4 regions of the Serratia sp. YWN4 genome follow, and region 3 is predicted to be linked to each of the others. Evidence: predicted binding sites of a transcription regulator. Region 3 holds the regulator's gene; each other region holds the start of a gene.

Region 1 (4,561 bases), 720 kb from region 3:
TTCGCGAATACAGCCCAGCGCCGTCATCAGGAACTCTTCACGCGCACTCAACACATGGGCGAACTGCGCCAACGCGGCCGTATTCAAGCGAACGGAAAGCTGATCCAGCATATGCTCGCGGAAGGCCGCCAGCGTAGTTTCGGTCAGCAAGTAATCTTCAACCACCGTGGCCTCATCCGCTCCGAGCGCCAGCAACACCAGCGCCGAACCAACCCCGGTGCGATCTTTACCCACCGCACAGTGCTGCACAATCGCCCCGGGTTCAGGCGTGGTCAGCAATTGTGTCAGTTGGCGGTAGGCCGCATTGTTAAACGGCAGACGGCGGTACAGCTCCAGCATAAACGCCTGGGCATTGAACCTGGCCAACGTTTCGTTGGTGAGCTTCTCCAGGTTGGCATTCACTTCGCTGCTGAGCGGGTTCGCCGGGAAATGGTGATAATCCGCTCCCTGCCACAGCACATCCGGCTTGGCCTGCACTTCGTCAGCATCGCGGTAATCAAGCACCGAACGTATCGGCACTCCGGCCAGAAAAGCACAGTCGCTTTCGGTCAGGCGTTCCAGTGAGCCGGAACGGAACAGCAACCCACGTTTGATGCGGCGGCCATCGGCCACGCTGTTACCGCCGAGATCGCGGAAGTTGATGCCACCGTCAAGCGGGGCCAGTGAAGGATGAAGCAGGGGCTGGGCGATCATAGACATCCTCATAGCGATTATCTTGGGGAAATGTCATCACAAGTACCGGCCTGAAAAAGCGACCACGAGCATGACACAAGTGACTATCACCGTAACAGATTATAACAAGATGGAAAAACGGGCCGTTAAACGGCCCGAAATTGGCAAGGGTTACAACAGACGACGGGCAGCCTCGACCACAATCTGCACGGCCTGGCTTTCGGTTTTCTGCATGGTTTCCGCGTCAGGGATCTCCTGCTGGGTGCGGTTGACGATCACCCCGGCCACCATCCCGGCGCGCAGGCCCTGGCTGGCACACATGGTCAGCAGAGTCGCGGATTCCATTTCATAGTTCATGACACCCATAGATTGCCACTCGGCCATCGAGCCTTGGAAACGGCTGACCACCCGGCCGGAATAGGTGTCGTAACGCTCCTGGCCTGGGTAGAAGGTGTCGGAAGAGGCAGTGACGCCAATATGGGTCGTCGCACCGCTGGCTTTGGCCGCTGCCACCAGCGCCGTGGTACAGGCAAAATCGGCCACCGCCGGGAACTCCAGTGGCGCAAAGTGCAGGCTGGCACCGTCGAGGCGCACTGCCGCCGTGGTAACCAGCACATCACCCACATTAATATTGCTTTGGATCGCGCCGGTGGTGCCGATGCGCAAGAAAGTACGAATGCCCAGCTGTGCCAGCTCTTCAACCGCAATCGACGTCGATGGGCCGCCGATCCCGGTGGAACAAACGATGATCGCTTTGCCATCCAGCTCTGCACGCCATGAGGTAAATTCTCGATGTGATGCCAGATGCACCGGGTTTTCCATCAGCTTGGCAATTTTCTCTACGCGCTGCGGATCGCCGGGAACGATGGCGAGCGTCGCTCCTTGTAAATCGTTTTTAGTGAGGCCGAGATGGAAAACGTCAGATTGAGACATAGGAGACTCCTCTTGGATCCTGTTTATTGGGAGGAACAAAAAAGCACTCTACTGAAAATCGTCGGCTATTTTTGTGAATTAATTCACCATTAATTAAGAAACAAAAAATTAAATTACAAATATTTTGTGATTTTAATCACATAAAAAGGCGTATTGAACCACTAGATAAGTTTAGCTGGTGTAAGAAGATGAATCCCAATATGGGACTTTTTGCTTATGTTAGTCCCGCTACGGGACTAACATGCACAGGTACCCATCGCCAGTATGATGCTGAAACCGTCGAATTGGAGTAACAACATGCAAATCAAACCGATCCGTAACGAAGATGACTATCAGGCAGCCCTGAATGCTGTTTCTCCCCTGTTTGATAATGAGCCGGAAATGGGTTCACCTGAAGGAGATTTCTTTGAAGTCATGTGCCTGCTTATCGAAGAGTACGAAAAAAAGCATTACCCCATTGAGCCTCAACTCCCATTGAGGCAATAAAATTTCGGATGGAACAACAGGGCTTGACGATCAAGGATTTAGAACCCGCTATCGGTCGATCAAACCGGGTGTACGAAGTTCTTAACGGAACTCGTCAGTTAACCCTACCGATGATCCGTAATTTGCATAAGCAATTTAAGATCCCGCTAGAGAGCCTGGTTGGCCTTTAGCCGCATTTGCCGGAAATATATCGCTGCTCATCAACGGGGCCTGACCCATTTTAGTCACAGCTTCAATGGCTAAAAATACCCCACAAGATGCCAATACGCGGTAATCTTGCCTATAGTTAACCGTTCCCGAGCTTTTCTCTCATTGATTGCATGGAGACCGCATGAAAACCGAACAAGAGATAATATTAAAGCAGGCTCAGGGGGGATTTGCCCCGGCAGTGACACCGCTAGCCACATCGACGATGCAAACCGATGAACAGGGTATCCATACCGGGGAAACCACTATTCCTTCACAGGGCGACGAACTCCCGGCGTATATCGCCAAACCCGCCGATCACCCAGGGCCACTCCCGGTGATATTGGTGGTGCAGGAGATTTTCGGCGTGCATGAACATATTCAGGATCTGTGTCGCCGCCTGGCGAAACAGGGCTATCTGGCAATTGCCCCGGAACTCTATTTCCGCCAAGGGGACGCCAGAGATTACAGCGAAATCAGCGATCTTCTGCAAAACTTGGTCAGCAAAGTGCCAGACAATCAAGTGCTGGCCGATCTGGACCATACCGCACACTGGGCAACGCGCCACGGCGGTGATGCCAACAAGCTGGCGATCACCGGTTTCTGCTGGGGCGGGCGTATCACCTGGTTATATGCCGCACATAATCCGCAGTTGAAAGCCGCTGTAGCCTGGTATGGCAAACTGGTGGGGGAGAAAACCCTGAACTCACCGAAGCACCCGGTTGATATCGCGACGCATCTCTCCGCGCCAGTGCTGGGCCTGTATGGCGGCCAGGATGGCAGCATTCCGCAGGAGACAGTGGAAAGCATGCGCCAAGCGATCCGTGCGGCCAACGCTGATGCCGAGATCGTGGTTTACCCCGAGGCGGGCCATGCGTTCCATGCTGATTACCGCCCAAGCTATCACGCCGAAGCCTCCGCCGACGGTTGGCAACGCATGCTCAGTTGGTTTATCCAGCACGGCGTAGTGGGTGTGAAATAATCGTCAGGGGCACCTTGGCCCCTGATTCACTTTTCTGCCTTACCCCAACTGCAGTGAACCAAATGCCCCACGCCAATCGTGCTCAAACTTATCTACCGCAGCCTGCACCGCGGGCGTACTGATAAACTGCTCGGCCACGTCCACTGGCAAAGTGATAGCTTTGCACCCTACCAGCAGGCACTCCAGCGCCTGGCGCGGGGTTTTGAAACTGGCAGCCAATACCTTAGCCTGCGGTACATGCAGTGCCAGCAACTGTTGCAGTTCCTGAACGGTAGCAATGCCATTGCCGCCCTGCGCATCGACCCGGTTGACGTAAGGTGCCACATATTCCGTTCCCGCCAAAGCGGCCAGCAACCCCTGCGCTGCGCCATATACCGCCGTGCCCAACGTCGGGATGCCCATTCCACGCAACGTTTTGATCGCCGCCAAACCTTCTGCCGTTACCGGTACTTTCACCACCAGGCCTGCAACCCGCTGGCTGAGCAATACCGCCTCTTCCACCATCTGCTCAGCCGTGGCAGCCAGTACTTGGGCAAACAGTTTTCCTTCTCCACCCAATGCATCACGCAATGCGGGGAGCACTTCCCATAGCGATGTGCGCGATGCGGCAACAATGCTCGGGTTAGTCGTCACACCGTACAACGGCAGAACACGCGCTAAACGCTTCACCGCGCTGATATCAGCGGTATCCAGATAGAGTTCCATGATTACTCCTTAAAGCCAAAAAAAGGTTTACAGTTCAAGTTCCTGTTGCAGCAGTGATTCCACCTGTTGGGCAGAATTGGCATTCACCAAGGCATCACGGAAACCTTCATGCATGATGCGCCGCGCCAATTTGGAGAAAATACGCATATGCTGATCGCCTGCGACATGTTTATTCAGCGTCAGCATGATGATGAACTGTGCCTCCTCATCGCCCCAGGCTACCGGGTGCGCCAACTTGGCTACGCTGATGGTGGATTGTTCGATATGTTCGGATTTGGTGTGTGGAATGGCAAAGCCAAAACCCAGACCGGTGGAAAACACCGCTTCGCGCGCCCACAGATCGGCCATCAGCTTGCGCGGATAACGGCAACGTTCGGCCAGCAACAGGTTATCCACCATGCCTTTGATCGCTTCTTCTTTGCTGCGCCAATCCGCCCCCAGCGCGATACAGCCTGGTGTAATCAGTGGCGCATCGCTTTGCTCCATGCGGAACTGCGCCAACAGGTGCTCCACTTCCAATGAAGTGCGGCAGGCCATGGCGTGGTTCAGCAGCAAGCGACATTCACGGCTGTCCAGTTTGGCCAAGCGAGCCTTGGT
Region 2 (4,561 bases), 2.5 Mb from region 3:
TAAAGAGATATGCGACATTAAAGATAACATTGCAAACGGTGTCACTTAGGCGATAAAAACAGCGCTCTCGACAAAGATTGAGCGAGCATAATCTCTGTTGTCCCAAATGTTTCCCACGCTTTAGACATAAAAAAATCTGCCTGTCGACGCTGACCGGCAGATTAGGTTGATGAAGAGAGACTTGGCAAACCTAACGGACTTATTTCACTACCGCACGCCCAATAGTCTCGCTGGCAGACCAGATGCGGTAACGTACTTCAACCTCTTTCGGCACGTAAACCACGATCGGCAGTCTGCTGTTGTAACGCTGCATCGCTGCATCGCCCAAGTTAGCGGCAACAAACTCCTGCCGCTTGCTGTTATCCGGGCAGGCCATCATCGTGGATGCGGGTGCAGAAAGTTTTGACAGCACCAGATAGTCATAGCCCCAACCGGCTAGCGTTCTGCTTTCCAAATTGCCGCCCATCATGTGCCGGTTACAGTCCACTTCCAGCGTGTTACCGATCAGCAGTTCTACTTTGAAGTTCTGCTCATTTTCCTGTTTCGGCAGGTAAATTACCTGACGGCTCATCCCCTTCTCTGCTTTTGGGAATGGCGCGACCTTTTCCAACGGTTGCAGGCTGAGATCGCCATTTTCGCTGGCCGCTGTTGCGGCAACCGCGCTGGCAGAGGCCACCATCAGCAGGCCGGTAAACGCAAAAGAAAGCTTATTCATTTTTTATCCCTATGATTCATGGCGTAATACTGCGGTACGTTAGCACAATGTACAGATCCTAATTATAGGTTAAATCTGGATATCCTCTCGTTTTACCAGGTCCAACTTCACAACCCATTAAGGTTTTCTTAAGCCGGAATTATTACAGTAGTGTTATTCGTTACCGCCAATGAGCTACCGCGTGATCTCAGAATCTTCATTAAATCAATCCTCAACAACGATGCAAATTAAGACTGATGTTCTTTACACCCTGTCAACATCCTTTTACCGTTGGCAAGTTTTTGGCTTGCTTCTGACCGGATTACTATTTATCTGGCTGTCACGTAATGAACAATTGGACTGGATGCTCAGCAATTACTGGTATGACGCCGCAAGCCAGCGTTTTCCTTGGCAGAACAATGCCTGGCTGGATCTGATCAATCACCGCCTATTGAAGATCGGGGTTATCACCGGTTCGGTGCTCGCGCTTTTTTGGGGTATTTACCGCCGCAATACGCGTTTGATCGTCACGATGTTACTGGTCGGTGTCGGGCCATTGGTTGTTGGTATCTTGAAAGCGGTCAGTGCCCATTCCTGCCCGTGGGATCTGCTGGAGTACGGCGGCAAAGCCATGGCGTTTCCGCTGTTTGGCGCTACACCTGCATTCCCAGGGCCAGGTCGTTGTTTTCCCGGTGGTCATGCCTCCAGTGGTTTTGCCCTGATGGCACTGTTCTTCCTGTTTTATCCGCAACGCCCGCGCCTCGCTTATTGGTGCTGGTTCGGTGGTATCGCCTGCGGCATGCTGATGGGATTTGGTCAGATCATGCGCGGAGCACATTTTCTTACCCACAACCTGTGGGCTGGGTGGTGGGTCTGGTTCAGCCAACTGGCTGTTTATTGGTGGGTTAGCGGTTATTTCAGCCGCAAGATGAGGTAATACATCATGATGGAGCAATTGAACTACTTTCTTTTCGCCTGGATCAATGCCACCCCGGCCAGCCCGGAATGGTTGATCGATCTTGCCACGTTTTTTGCACGGGATCTGATCGTCATTATTCCGTTACTGATTGTCGGTTTGTGGTTCTGGGGGCCACAACAGAAATTGCATTCACAGCGAGAAGTGGTGGCCAAGGCGACAATTGCTCTGTTATTTGCCATGAGTACCGCTGCTGCTATTGGTATGTTACTGCCACACGAACGGCCATTTGCGGTCGGTGTTGGCTATACCTTCCTGGCGCACGCGCCAGACAGTTCCTTCCCCAGCGATCATGGCACCGCCATCTTCACTTTCGCACTGGCTTTTCTATGCTGGCACCGTGCCTGGTCAGGTACTCTGCTGATGGGTGTTGCGGTAGCCATTGCCTGGGCTCGCGTATTCCTTGGCGTCCATTGGCCGTTGGATATGGTTGGTGGCTTCCTGGTGGGGCTTGTGGGTTGCCTGTTCGCACAACTGGTATGGAACCTGTTTGGTGAAGCGATCGCTAACCAACTCACACGCCTGTATCACTTCCTGTTTGCTTTCCCGATCCGCAAAGGATGGGTGAAAGAGTAATACCTCCACAGGCAGGGGCCATCTACCTCTGCCTGTCTGCGTTTTATCTCCCTCAACGTGAGTTGCAGGCCAAATGTTATTTAAATAACATTGTCAAACTAGCCATGTTAAAAACCCCCCTATCCCCAATAACAGCAGCTATCAATCAGCAAAGCTGAATGTTAGAATAATCACATTCAGCGCTACATTAACGACCTCATAGGGATCAGCATGACCACCGAACAGATTGACTATGCCCACTATATCGACCACACCCTTTTGGCGATGGATGCCACCGAAAGCCAAATAGCCAAACTGTGTGAAGAAGCACAGCTGCATAATTTTTATGCGGTATGCGTAAACTCCGGCTATGTTCCGCTGGCGGCACACCTGTTGCAGGAAAGCGAAGTGAAAGTCTGCTCAGTCATCGGTTTCCCGCTGGGCGCAGGTCTGACCGTCGCCAAGGCGTTCGAGGCCAAAGCGGCCATCGCCGCAGGCGCTCAGGAGATCGATATGGTCATCAACATCGGTTGGTTGAAAAGCGGCCTGCTGGACGATGTACAAGCCGATATCGCTGCGGTGCGTGAGGTTTGTGCGGCCATTCCGTTGAAGGTTATCTTGGAAACCTGCCTGCTCAGCGATGAGCAAATCACGCAAGTCTGTGAGATGTGCCGCGAACTCGATGTCGCCTTCGTTAAAACCTCTACAGGTTTCAGCACCGGCGGAGCGCGTGAAGAGCACGTCAAACTGATGCGTGCCACCGTGGGCAGTGAAATGGGCGTGAAAGCCTCCGGGGCGGTACGTGACCGGGCCACCGCCGGGAAAATGATCGCCGCTGGTGCTACGCGCATCGGCACCAGTTCAGGCGTGGCCATTGTTTCAGGCGATAGCGCCGTAGCCGGTAGTTACTGAATATCGACACCGAGATTGATGCGGGGTAGCGCTGCTCGTGCGCCCCGCATTGGGGTGTGGAATGCTTAGCAACAGGAGAACAGATGGAAAAGCGGCGTGAAGATCGTATCAACCGGTTAATTCAGGCATTAAAGCGTTCCGACAAGATCCATCTAAAAGAGGCTGCCGCGCTGTTAGGCGTCTCGGAAATGACCATTCGCCGCGATCTCAATGCCGAGCCTGCCGCCGTAGTTTTGCTTGGCGGTTACGTGGTAGCGGAACCGCGCAGCCATGGCGTAACCCACTATTTTGTCTCTGACCAACAGGCTAAGCAGGTAGCTGAGAAACAGCGCATCGGCATGCTGGCCGCACCGTTGATCAATAAAAACGATACGGTATTTTTTGACTGTGGCACGACTACGCCAGCCATCATTAACGCGATTGCGGACGACCTGGCCTTCACCGCCGTATGCCATTCACTCAATACCTTTTTGGTATTGCAGGCTAAACCCAACTGCAAGGTGATCCTGTGTGGCGGCGAGTTCAAGCCGAACAACGCCATTTTTGCCACGGTTGGCCAGCATAATGAACTCGAACATATCTGCCCCAACATTGCCTTTATCTCTGCGGCGGGTATTAACCTGCAACAAGGTGCCACCTGCTTCAACTTTGACGAACTGGATATGAAGCACAAAGCCATAGCCATGGCGCAGCAAAAGATTCTGGTGGTGGATCACAGCAAATTTGGTCAAACCAGACCGGCCTGCATCGGCCCGCTGACACAGTTTGACCGGATCATTACCGATCGCAAACCTGAAAGCGAGTTCACCAAATTCTTCAGTGAACAGGCGATCACCATCCGATTTTAGCTCGCGCCTCGTGATTTTCTGTACGAATTAACAGCAATTAAACCTAAGAAATAGCTTATTATCCATAATTGCAGGTTAATGAATTGCAACAGCTTGCCGTGGTTATTATTTCGTACGAAATAAAATTGCCGAAAATTAAATCAAGTCGCTCTGAGTGAGAATATTATATACCCGTGATCATTGAAGATGCTTGATTTTGTTGATGAAGAGGATCATGCTTTCATCCCATGAAGATATTTATCACCGCTGAGCAAAAAATCGAACTCGAACGCCGGCATGATTCCAGCCGGGACAAACACGTTTGCGATCGTATTAAAGCCGTACTTCTCGCCTCCGAAGGTTGGAGTTCGGTCATGATTGCTCAGGCTCTGCGCCTGCATCAGACCACTGTTGACCACCATATCAGCGAATATCTGAATAAAGGGAAGTTGAAACCCGAAAATGGTGGCTCTGATGGCATGCTCAGCACAGAAAAAACCGAACAGCTTATCAGCCACTTAACTCAACATTTATTCCATCATACTGTCCAGATTGTGGCCTACGTGGCACAAAAATGGGGTGTCATATACAGCGTCC
Region 3 (4,561 bases):
AGCTAAAAGCCTTTCAGCAAGTGATACGCTGCGGCAGTATTCGTGGCGCTGCGCGCGCCTTGGCACAGTCTCAACCGGCGGTCAGCCGCTCTATCCAAGAACTGGAACAGACGCTGAAAACCCAGTTGATCGTGCGCAGCAGCAAGGGGATGACGTTGACCGAAACCGGCCACACTTTTGCTGTACGAATGCAATTAGTGATTGAGGAATTACAGCGCGCCACCGAGGAGATCCAACAGTTGCACCAGCATTCGCAGGGCAGCGTGGCGATAGGCTGCTCCTCGCTACTGGCCGTGACGGTACTCCCAGAACTGGTCGATCTCTTCAAGGCTTCCGCCCCGCAGGCCAATCTGCTGATCCGTGAAGCACAGCTCTCCACTCTGTTGCCAGCCTTGCACACAGGCCAACTGGATTTTGCCATCGGCACGGTGACCCCAGACATGCCGCTGCAACATTTAATCTGCACCCCACTGTTCACAGCCCCGTTTTGCATTATTGCGCGCCGCGGGCATCCTCTGGCACAGGCGACATCACTGGATGAACTGTACGGAGCCAAATGGCTGCTGCCAGAAACCGACATGGGTTATTATCAACAGCTGCAATCGGTACTCGGCAGCTTTTATCAGCAATTGACCAATAGGCCCATTCGTTCGGATTCGGCGGTATGCGGATTGAATATGGTGTTGGAGGCAGACTATCTGACCATTGTCGCGCGGGCGATGAACACGCCTTTCCATTTGCAGCAAAAACTGGTGACGTTGCCGATCGACAGCCTGCCGCAGGCGCAGTACTGCGTGCTGTACTCACAAAAATCGCCGCTAACCATCACGGCGCGGCGATTTTTGCATTTATTGAGCAACCACTGCCACAGTTACCTCTGGTAGCTTCAGGCAACGTCGCAGATTTCAAAGCTGTGGGTCACGCTGGCGGCCTTGCTCAGCATCAGCGAGACCGAGCAATACTTCTCGGCAGAGAGGTTAACCGCACGCTCAACAATCTTGTCGGTCAGCCCTTTGCCGGTGACGATAAAATGCAGGTTGATATGGGTAAACAGACGCGGTGCTTCTTCACGGCGCTCCGAGGTCAGTTTTACCTCACAGTCACGAACATCGTTACGGCCTTTTTGCAGGATGGCGACGACATCAATGGCGCTACAGCCGCCAACCGACATCAAGACCATTTCCATCGGGCTTGGCGCTTTATCGCCCGCGTTACCGTCCATTAATACCTGATGGCCGGACGCAGACTCACCCAAGAATGTCAGTCCTTCTACCCACTTAACTCTTGCCTGCATTTTGTACACTCCCGTTAATTTCTCAAAATCAGGGTACGCTTTCGCATAGAAACTGGCAACGGAACCTGATGCTAATCATGCTGAAGCGAGACAACACAAGACACCCGCTTCACTCTGTGCTACAAACAGAGCCGCAAGAACTCTTTCCAGGTCACCGATTTCAGGGAAATGTCCGAGGAAAGGACCCTATATTGGTATGTTAACAGAATGTAGCTTGCAGCACTTGGCGCAAGTTAATATGCTAAGGCACAAGCGTATTTCTATAACATGCCTCAAAACCTGTTGATAGCCACTCTATAAAACACCGGGCTATAAGCACGTTTTACAGGGAACTCTGACCCCTGTGATACAAGGCAGCGATAACAACAGAGGATAACAGCGAATGGTTCTCGGCAAACCGCAAACAGACCCGACTCTTGAATGGTTCCTGTCTCATTGCCATATCCACAAATATCCATCAAAGAGTACGCTGATTCACCAAGGTGAAAAGGCCGAAACGCTCTACTACATCGTGAAAGGCTCCGTGGCGGTGCTGATCAAGGATGAAGAAGGCAAAGAGATGATTCTGTCCTACCTTAACCAGGGGGATTTCATCGGCGAGCTTGGATTATTTGAAGAAGGCCAGGAGCGCAGTGCCTGGGTTAGAGCGAAAACAGCCTGTGAAGTGGCTGAAATTTCCTATAAGAAATTCCGCCAGTTGATTCAGGTTAATCCGGATATCCTGATGCGCCTGTCTGCGCAGATGGCAAACCGCCTGCAAATCACCTCAGAGAAAGTGGGTAACCTCGCCTTCCTTGACGTTACCGGCCGCATTGCACAAACCCTGCTGAACCTGGCGAAACAACCCGACGCCATGACTCACCCGGATGGCATGCAAATCAAGATTACCCGCCAGGAAATTGGTCAAATCGTCGGTTGCTCACGTGAAACCGTCGGTCGTATTCTGAAAATGCTTGAAGATCAAAACCTGATTTCTGCCCACGGCAAAACTATTGTCGTTTACGGCACGCGTTAATTATTGAAGAAACGGCGTAGCGATACGCCGTTTTTTTTAACTCCCCCCATTCATCATGTGGCGGCGCCTGATCTACCACCCGGAAGTCAACTATGCACTGCGGCAAACGCTGGTGCTGTGCCTGCCGGTGGTTTTCTTCCTGCTGATGGGCAACCTGCAACTCGGCCTGCTGTTCTCTCTGGTACCTGCCTGCTGCAACATCGCCGGGTTGGATACGCCGCACAAACGCTTTTTCAAACGTCTGGCCGTTGGCGGCTCCCTGTTTGCTCTCAGCAGTTTGCTGCTGCAACAGGCGCTGCTGTGGCATATCCCGTTACCCTTACTGATGCTGGCAATGGCGCTGTTGCTGGGCGTCAGCGGTGAAATCAGCCCGCTGCACGCACGTCTGCTGCCCGCCGCGCTGGTCGCCGCCATCTTTTCTCTCAGCATGGCCGGACACGTGCCGATCTGGCATGCGCCGCTGCTGTATCTGGTCGGCACCGCCTGGTACGGGCTGTTCACCTGGTTCTGGTTCAAACTGTGGAAAGAGCAACCGATGCGCGAATCCCTGAGCCAGCTCTATATCCAGTTGGCAGACTATTTCGAAGCCAAATATTCGCTGCTGACCCAGCACATCGATCCAGAAACTGCACTGCCGCCGCTGCTGCAACGCCAGCAAAAAGTGATGGATCTGATCAGCCTGTTATATCAGCAGTTGAACTTTCTGCCCCATGCCAATAATCAGGAGCAAAAACGCCTGCAACGCACTTTTCAGGTGGCACTCGATCTGCAAGAACACATTACCGTCAGCCTGCATCAGCCAGAAGAAGTGCAAAAACTGGTGGAACAGAGCCAGGCCGAAGCGATTATCCGCCGCAACGCTCAGGTAATTGCCGGGCGTTTGCGCATCGTGGCCAACGATATTCTCTATCACCGGCGTTCAGCGCGTTTCAGTATGAAGAATGAGCTGGCGGCGCTGGAAAAGGTGGCCACGCAGCATGCCGAAAACCCGGTGGGACAGTTCTGTTTTTACCACTTCAGCCGCATCGCCCGCCTGTTACGCAGCCAGCGTCCACTGTATCAGCGCGATCTGATGGCCAACCAGGCGCGATTACCGTTCTGGCCCGCGGTGGTGAGCTATCTGTCGTTGAAGTCCAACGCCCTGCGCAATGCCGCCCGGCTGGGCATCATACTGGCGGTGGGCAGCAGCCTGGGTATGATTTTCAACCTGCCGAAGCCCTATTGGATCCTGCTAACCATTATGCTGGTCAGCCAGAACGGCTATAACGCCACGCGCGTCAGGATCCAACATCGTGCCCTCGGCACGCTGGCCGGGTTAGCGATCGCCGCCGGGCTCTTACAACTGCAACTGCCGGAGCACCTGACGCTGAGCATCATGCTGGCGATCACGCTGGCTGCCTACCTGATATTACGCAAAAACTATGGGCTGGCGGTGATGGGGTTTACCGTCACCGCGGTGTATACCCTGCAATTGTTGGCGCTTAACGGCACCCATTTTCTGGTACCGCGCCTGCTCGATACGCTGATTGGCTGCGTGCTGGTGTTTGGCGGGAGTATCTGGCTGTGGCCGCAATGGCAGAGCGGTCTGCTGCGTAAGAACGCCCATCAGGCGCTGGAGCAGGATCAAACGGCATTACGCCTGCTGCTGCAAGAACAGGAGGCGGATCCTGCTACGCTGGCCTACGCGCGGATGCAGGTCAATCAGGCGCACAATGCGCTGTTCACCTCGCTCAATCAGGCGATGCAGGAACCAGGGTTTGAGTCGGATTATCTGGCGGATATGCGCTTATGGATCACGCACAGCCAGTTTATTGTTGAACACCTGAATGCGCTGACCATTCTGGCGCGCGAGCACGACACCTTGACGCCAGAGATGGCGAAAGAGTATCTGCAAAGTTGCGAAATTGCCCTGCAAAGCTGCCAACAAAGGCTGGAGTATGATGGCCCAAGCACCAGCAAGATCGTTATGCAGCCCCCAACGCTGCATAACGATCGACCGCCAAGCGAGATGGAACGCCACCTGCTGCGTATTCTTTCGCACCTGAGCGTGATGCACACCATTTCGTCGCTGGCCTGGCGCCAGCGCCCACATCACGGTATCTGGCTGAAACGGAAACTGCGGGAAAGCTGATGTTGCAGGGGCCAACACCCCTGCAAATGGCTTAAGCGTTAATCACATCCTGCACTGCCAGTTCGAAGCGCGCCATACCTTCATCGATATCTTTCAGTTCCACCACCAGCGAAGGCGCAAA
Region 4 (4,561 bases), 2.5 Mb from region 3:
CACTCCGTTTTCATCTTCATCATGGGCAGTCAGGGTCCACGGCTGATTGCGTGCGAAACCATGGGAGGGTGTACCTGCCGTGCCGAACCAGGGCCAGCAAATTGGAACGCCGCCACGGATCGCGATGCCTTCTTTGAACGGGGTATTGTCGCTTAGCCAGATCACCGGCCGATCGCCGTTGGGTTGCCAGGCTAGCAAATGTGCACCCTGCAAAGTAATGGCAGCACGTACTTTAGGGTGGGTAACTACCACGACCGGCAGTTCATCCAACTGTCGTTGGCTGATAAAGGGAGTGATTTGTTCGGTAACGGGTAGGGTGAAGATTTTTTCGTACACGTAAATTGCCTTCTTTTCGCCGCAAAAAACCAGTAAAAAGGGCGACAATAATGTCGCCCTCGTCATCAACTGCACATCATGCCATATTATTTGGAGATGTGAGAGATCAGATCCAGTACTTTGTTGGAATAACCGGTTTCGTTATCGTACCAAGAAACCAGTTTCACAAAGGTGTCGCTCAGAGCAATACCGGCTTTCGCATCGAATACGGAAGTCAGTTTTTCGCCGTTGAAATCGGTAGAAACCACTTCGTCTTCGGTATAACCCAGCACGCCTTTCAGCTCGCCTTCAGAAGCGGCTTTGATAGCAGCACAGATTTCTTTGTAAGAAGCGGGTTTTGCCAGACGAGCAGTCAGGTCAACCACAGACACGTTCGGAGTAGGAACGCGGAACGCCATACCGGTCAGTTTGCCGTTCAGTTCTGGGATGACTTTACCTACTGCTTTAGCAGCACCGGTAGAAGAAGGGATGATGTTCTGGGCTGCGCCGCGGCCGCCGCGCCAGTCTTTATGAGACGGGCCATCAACGGTTTTCTGAGTTGCGGTAGTGGCATGAACCGTGGTCATCAGCGCTTCAACGATGCCGAACTTGTCGTTGATCACTTTAGCCAGTGGTGCCAGGCAGTTGGTGGTGCAAGAAGCGTTAGAAACGATTTCTTGGCCAGCGTAAGATTTGTGGTTCACGCCCATAACAAACATCGGGGTGTCATCTTTAGATGGGCCAGTCAGAACCACTTTCTTCGCGCCTGCAGCGATATGTTTACGCGCAGTTTCGTCGGTCAGGAACAAACCAGTGGCTTCAGCAACGACGTCAACGTTGACTTCGTTCCATTTCAGGTTAGCCGGATCTCTTTCTGAGGTACAACGGATGGTTTTACCGTTAACAACCAGGTGGCCGTCTTTAACTTCTACAGTACCGTTGAAACGGCCATGGGTAGAGTCGTACTTCAGCATGTAAGCCATGTACTCTGCGTCTAACAGATCGTTGATTGCAACGATTTCGATGTCAGAACGTTCCTGAGCAGCACGGAAAACAATGCGACCGATACGGCCAAAACCGTTGATACCTACTTTGATAGTCATATATTCCACCAGCTATTTGTTAGTGAATAAAAGGTTGGTTGTAAAATTACAAAAACCTTACCCAGCGTCAAGCGGAATCGTGTCAATTCTTGCGGCAAATCAAACCACAGAACCGGTTTTGCACGCTTATTGCACATTCCATTCACGTTTACCCTCACAAAGATATGGGGGCAAACTGCTAAGTATAAAGTCCGTACGTGCAATATATGTGATATTGATCACATATGGCTGCGGCGTAACCTTTATGCCGTACAGTTTAGGCCAAAAAGGCCAGCAGCGTTGTTAATTTTTTGTTATTATTACCCATTGTTTTCGTTGATATTATCCACATTTCCGGGAATCGCACAAATGGCTAAAGAGACAACCCCTAACCAACCAGCCACGGAACTGAATGAAATCCAACGCTATGTGACACAGGAACGTGGCACAGAAGCACCTTATTCCGGCAAGTTGCTGCACAACAAGCGTGAAGGGGTATACCACTGCCTGTGCTGTAATGCACCGTTGTTCTACTCCGATAGCAAGTATGATTCTGGCTGCGGATGGCCCAGTTTCTACCAACCGGTTTCGGATGATGCCATTCTTTATCTTGATGATAACTCGCATAATATGCATCGGGTCGAGATCCGTTGTGGTCATTGCGATGCGCATCTGGGGCATGTGTTCCCAGACGGTCCGCAACCAACGGGTGAGCGTTACTGTGTTAACTCTGCTTCATTGAGTTTCACCGACGGCGAGAATGGTGAGAAAACGGCGGGTTAAGTAGTAAATCGATCAACAAAATCGATTCAGCTAATTATTCATCTTTGAGTGAGGAAACGCATAGATGGAAGTGAAAGATCTGATTGCAGCCATGACGCCAGAAATTTACCAGCGCTTGATGCAGGCGGTGGAGTTGGGTAAATGGCCAGACGGTGTTGCCCTGACGCCGGAGCAGAAAGAGAATAGCCTGCAAGCAGTGATGCTATGGCAGTCGATGCACAATGCCGATCCGCAACATATGAGCATTGGTACCGATGGGCAGATTGTGATGAAAAGCAAACAGGAGTTGAAGCAGCAGTTCGCTGCCGAGCCTCTGATCAAACTGAAACCGCAATAACTTCTCGAGTAGGGCGATGCTGGCATCGCCCTGGCTGCTTTACTTTCTAGCGTAATGAAATTTCAGTTAACGTCTGGGCCAGATGGTGATTATTGTCGACACCGTAATTCCCAGAACATCGCCCCGCCTAATTAACGTTGAATAAACTGTGACAGTGTCACTAATTGCGCACCGGCCTGCTGCATTGCTAACAGCGCCTGTTGGCTATCTTGCGGTTGCAGATTGACGCCGCGGCATCCTTCCGTGATCACCAGGGTTTGATAGCCCAGATGCAGAGCGTCCAGCACGCTGAATTTCACACAGTAATCCGTCGCCAATCCCATCACGGCAAGATGCGTAACCCCCTGAGATTTCAACCAGCTATCGAGAGCTGTTTGCGTGCGGTGGCCGTTATCAAAGAACGCGCTGTAGCTGTCGATGTCCGGGTTTTCACCTTTGCGAAACACGGCGGTCAGCGCTTGCTGCCGGAGTTGCGGATGAAATGCGGCTCCTGGGGTTCCTTGAACGCAGTGGACTGGCCACCAGACCTGCGGCAAACCTTCGAGTTCACCGAACGTGCCGACGGTGGCATGAGAATTCACCGCAAAGCTGCGGTGATTGGCTGGGTGCCAATCCTGGCTGGCAATCACCATTTCATGTCGAGCCAGGCAGGCCTCGATGGCCTGATTAGCAATAGCGATGGTTTGATCGCCTTCGGCCACCGCCAGTGCGCCACCGGGGCAAAAATCGTTTTGCAAATCAATCAACAGCAGGGCAGTTTTCATTTCAACTCCGAGATGGGTTAACCCGCAGCGCTCAGTTCGCCACGCAGATCCTGTTGCATCTGGCTGCGGATATCTTCTGGCGTCAGCGGTTGGCTCAGCAGGTAATGCAGTTTGGTCAGGGCAGCTTCTACCGTCATATCAAAGCCGCTGATAACGCCAGCATGGGCCAGGGCATTACCGGTGGCATATCCCCCCATGTTGACCCGGCCTGAGATGCACTGAGTCAGGTTAACCACTACGATGCCACGCGCAGAGGCGTCGCGCAATTCATCCACCAGCTCCGCTTTTTGTGGCGCATTGCCGACCCCGTAGGAGCGCAAAATCAGAGCTTTTACCGGTTGCAGCAAGAAGTTACGCACTACCGCCCCGGAAATCCCCGGATAGATGGTGACCACACCGATCGGCTGCGGCGTAATGTTATGTACTTTCAACTCACCATTACACACCGGTGATGCGATGCCGGTTTGGCGGCGGATATGGATCCCAGCTTCCAATAACGGCGGCAGATTTGGTGAAGCGAAGGCGTCAAAACCATCGGCATGGGCTTTAGTCGTGCGATTGCCACGAAACAGTTTGTTGTTGAAGAACAGGCTGACTTCATTGACCGGATGATTGGCGGCCAGATACAGCGCATTCAGCAGGTTGGTCTGGCCGTCGGAACGGAGTTCTGCCAGCGGAATCTGTGACCCTGTCACAATAACCGGCTTGTCCAGGTTCTCCAACATGAACGACAGCGCCGAGGCGGTAAAAGCCATGGTATCGGTGCCGTGCAGGATGACGAAGCCGTCATATTGGTCGTAATGCTGTTTAATATCATCGGCAATATGTTGCCAGTCTTCTGGTGTCATATCGGAAGAATCGATCAGCGGTGCATATTCATGGATAGTGAAATCTGGCATTTCCGGGCGATGGAATTCGGGCATCAGTGACAGTTGGTGTTGCAGGTGGCCAGAAACCGGGATATAGCCGTGCTCGGAACGTTGCATCCCGATCGTCCCACCGGTATAGGCGACGTAAATGGATTTCTTGTGCATAGCATCAGTCTTAATAGCTTTCAGATGAGCTGAATTATAGGGGGAAAAAGCCCGGCGGATGCCGGGCCAGAGATTAATGCGCTAACGGACTTCTCCGCAGGTCAGGCAGAGAGCATAACGGTGCTGCGGATCGTTCAGATTATTAAACAGACCCGGTTGATCTTTCACCGCCAAAGCGACGGAAGCCAACGGAGCGGGCAGTATCGACTGGATGGCGGCGGGTAACATCGCATGGATGGAAACACC

The links. Region 3 encodes CRP, which controls carbon source genes, mostly activating them, when cyclic AMP is high. Its sites were predicted from a motif close to ATGTGANNNNNNTCACAT; they were not measured.
Region 1: udp (uridine phosphorylase) is a predicted target of CRP. The motif match lies at 1,730-1,747, and genes of this name have one in related genera.
Region 2: deoC (deoxyribose-phosphate aldolase) is a predicted target of CRP. The motif match lies at 2,405-2,422, and genes of this name have one in related genera.
Region 4: msrB (peptide-methionine (R)-S-oxide reductase MsrB) is a predicted target of CRP. The motif match lies at 1,625-1,642, and genes of this name have one in related genera.

Annotation. Positions count from the first base shown of each region.
Region 1 covers NZ_CM147696.1:5,184,875-5,189,435, forward strand. The annotation lists gene ACX9GT_RS23880 (tyrosine-protein phosphatase) at 1-693, opposite strand, end outside; gene udp (uridine phosphorylase) at 844-1,605, opposite strand; partial or broken gene ACX9GT_RS23890 (helix-turn-helix domain-containing protein) at 1,903-2,261, shown strand; gene ACX9GT_RS23895 (dienelactone hydrolase family protein) at 2,423-3,259, shown strand; gene fsa (fructose-6-phosphate aldolase) at 3,299-3,964, opposite strand; gene ptsP (phosphoenolpyruvate--protein phosphotransferase) at 3,992-4,561, opposite strand, start outside.
Region 2 covers NZ_CM147696.1:3,416,421-3,420,981, forward strand. The annotation lists gene ACX9GT_RS16100 (hypothetical protein) at 1-49, shown strand, start outside; gene eco (serine protease inhibitor ecotin) at 200-715, opposite strand; gene ACX9GT_RS16110 (phosphatase PAP2 family protein) at 885-1,631, shown strand; gene ybjG (undecaprenyl-diphosphate phosphatase) at 1,641-2,246, shown strand; gene deoC (deoxyribose-phosphate aldolase) at 2,457-3,137, shown strand; gene deoR (DNA-binding transcriptional repressor DeoR) at 3,221-3,985, shown strand; gene ACX9GT_RS16130 (IS630 family transposase) at 4,213-4,561, shown strand, end outside.
Region 3 covers NZ_CM147696.1:367,002-371,562, reverse strand. The annotation lists gene ACX9GT_RS01680 (LysR substrate-binding domain-containing protein) at 1-884, shown strand, start outside; gene ACX9GT_RS01675 (OsmC family protein) at 887-1,294, opposite strand; gene crp (cAMP-activated global transcriptional regulator CRP) at 1,677-2,309, shown strand; gene ACX9GT_RS01665 (YccS/YhfK family putative transporter) at 2,365-4,440, shown strand; gene argD (bifunctional acetylornithine/succinyldiaminopimelate transaminase) at 4,472-4,561, opposite strand, start outside.
Region 4 covers NZ_CM147696.1:2,903,780-2,908,340, reverse strand. The annotation lists gene ACX9GT_RS13825 (D-hexose-6-phosphate mutarotase) at 1-336, opposite strand, end outside; gene gapA (glyceraldehyde-3-phosphate dehydrogenase) at 423-1,418, opposite strand; gene msrB (peptide-methionine (R)-S-oxide reductase MsrB) at 1,767-2,180, shown strand; gene ACX9GT_RS13810 (YeaC family protein) at 2,245-2,517, shown strand; gene pncA (bifunctional nicotinamidase/pyrazinamidase) at 2,649-3,281, opposite strand; gene ansA (asparaginase) at 3,299-4,315, opposite strand; gene sppA (signal peptide peptidase SppA) at 4,397-4,561, opposite strand, start outside.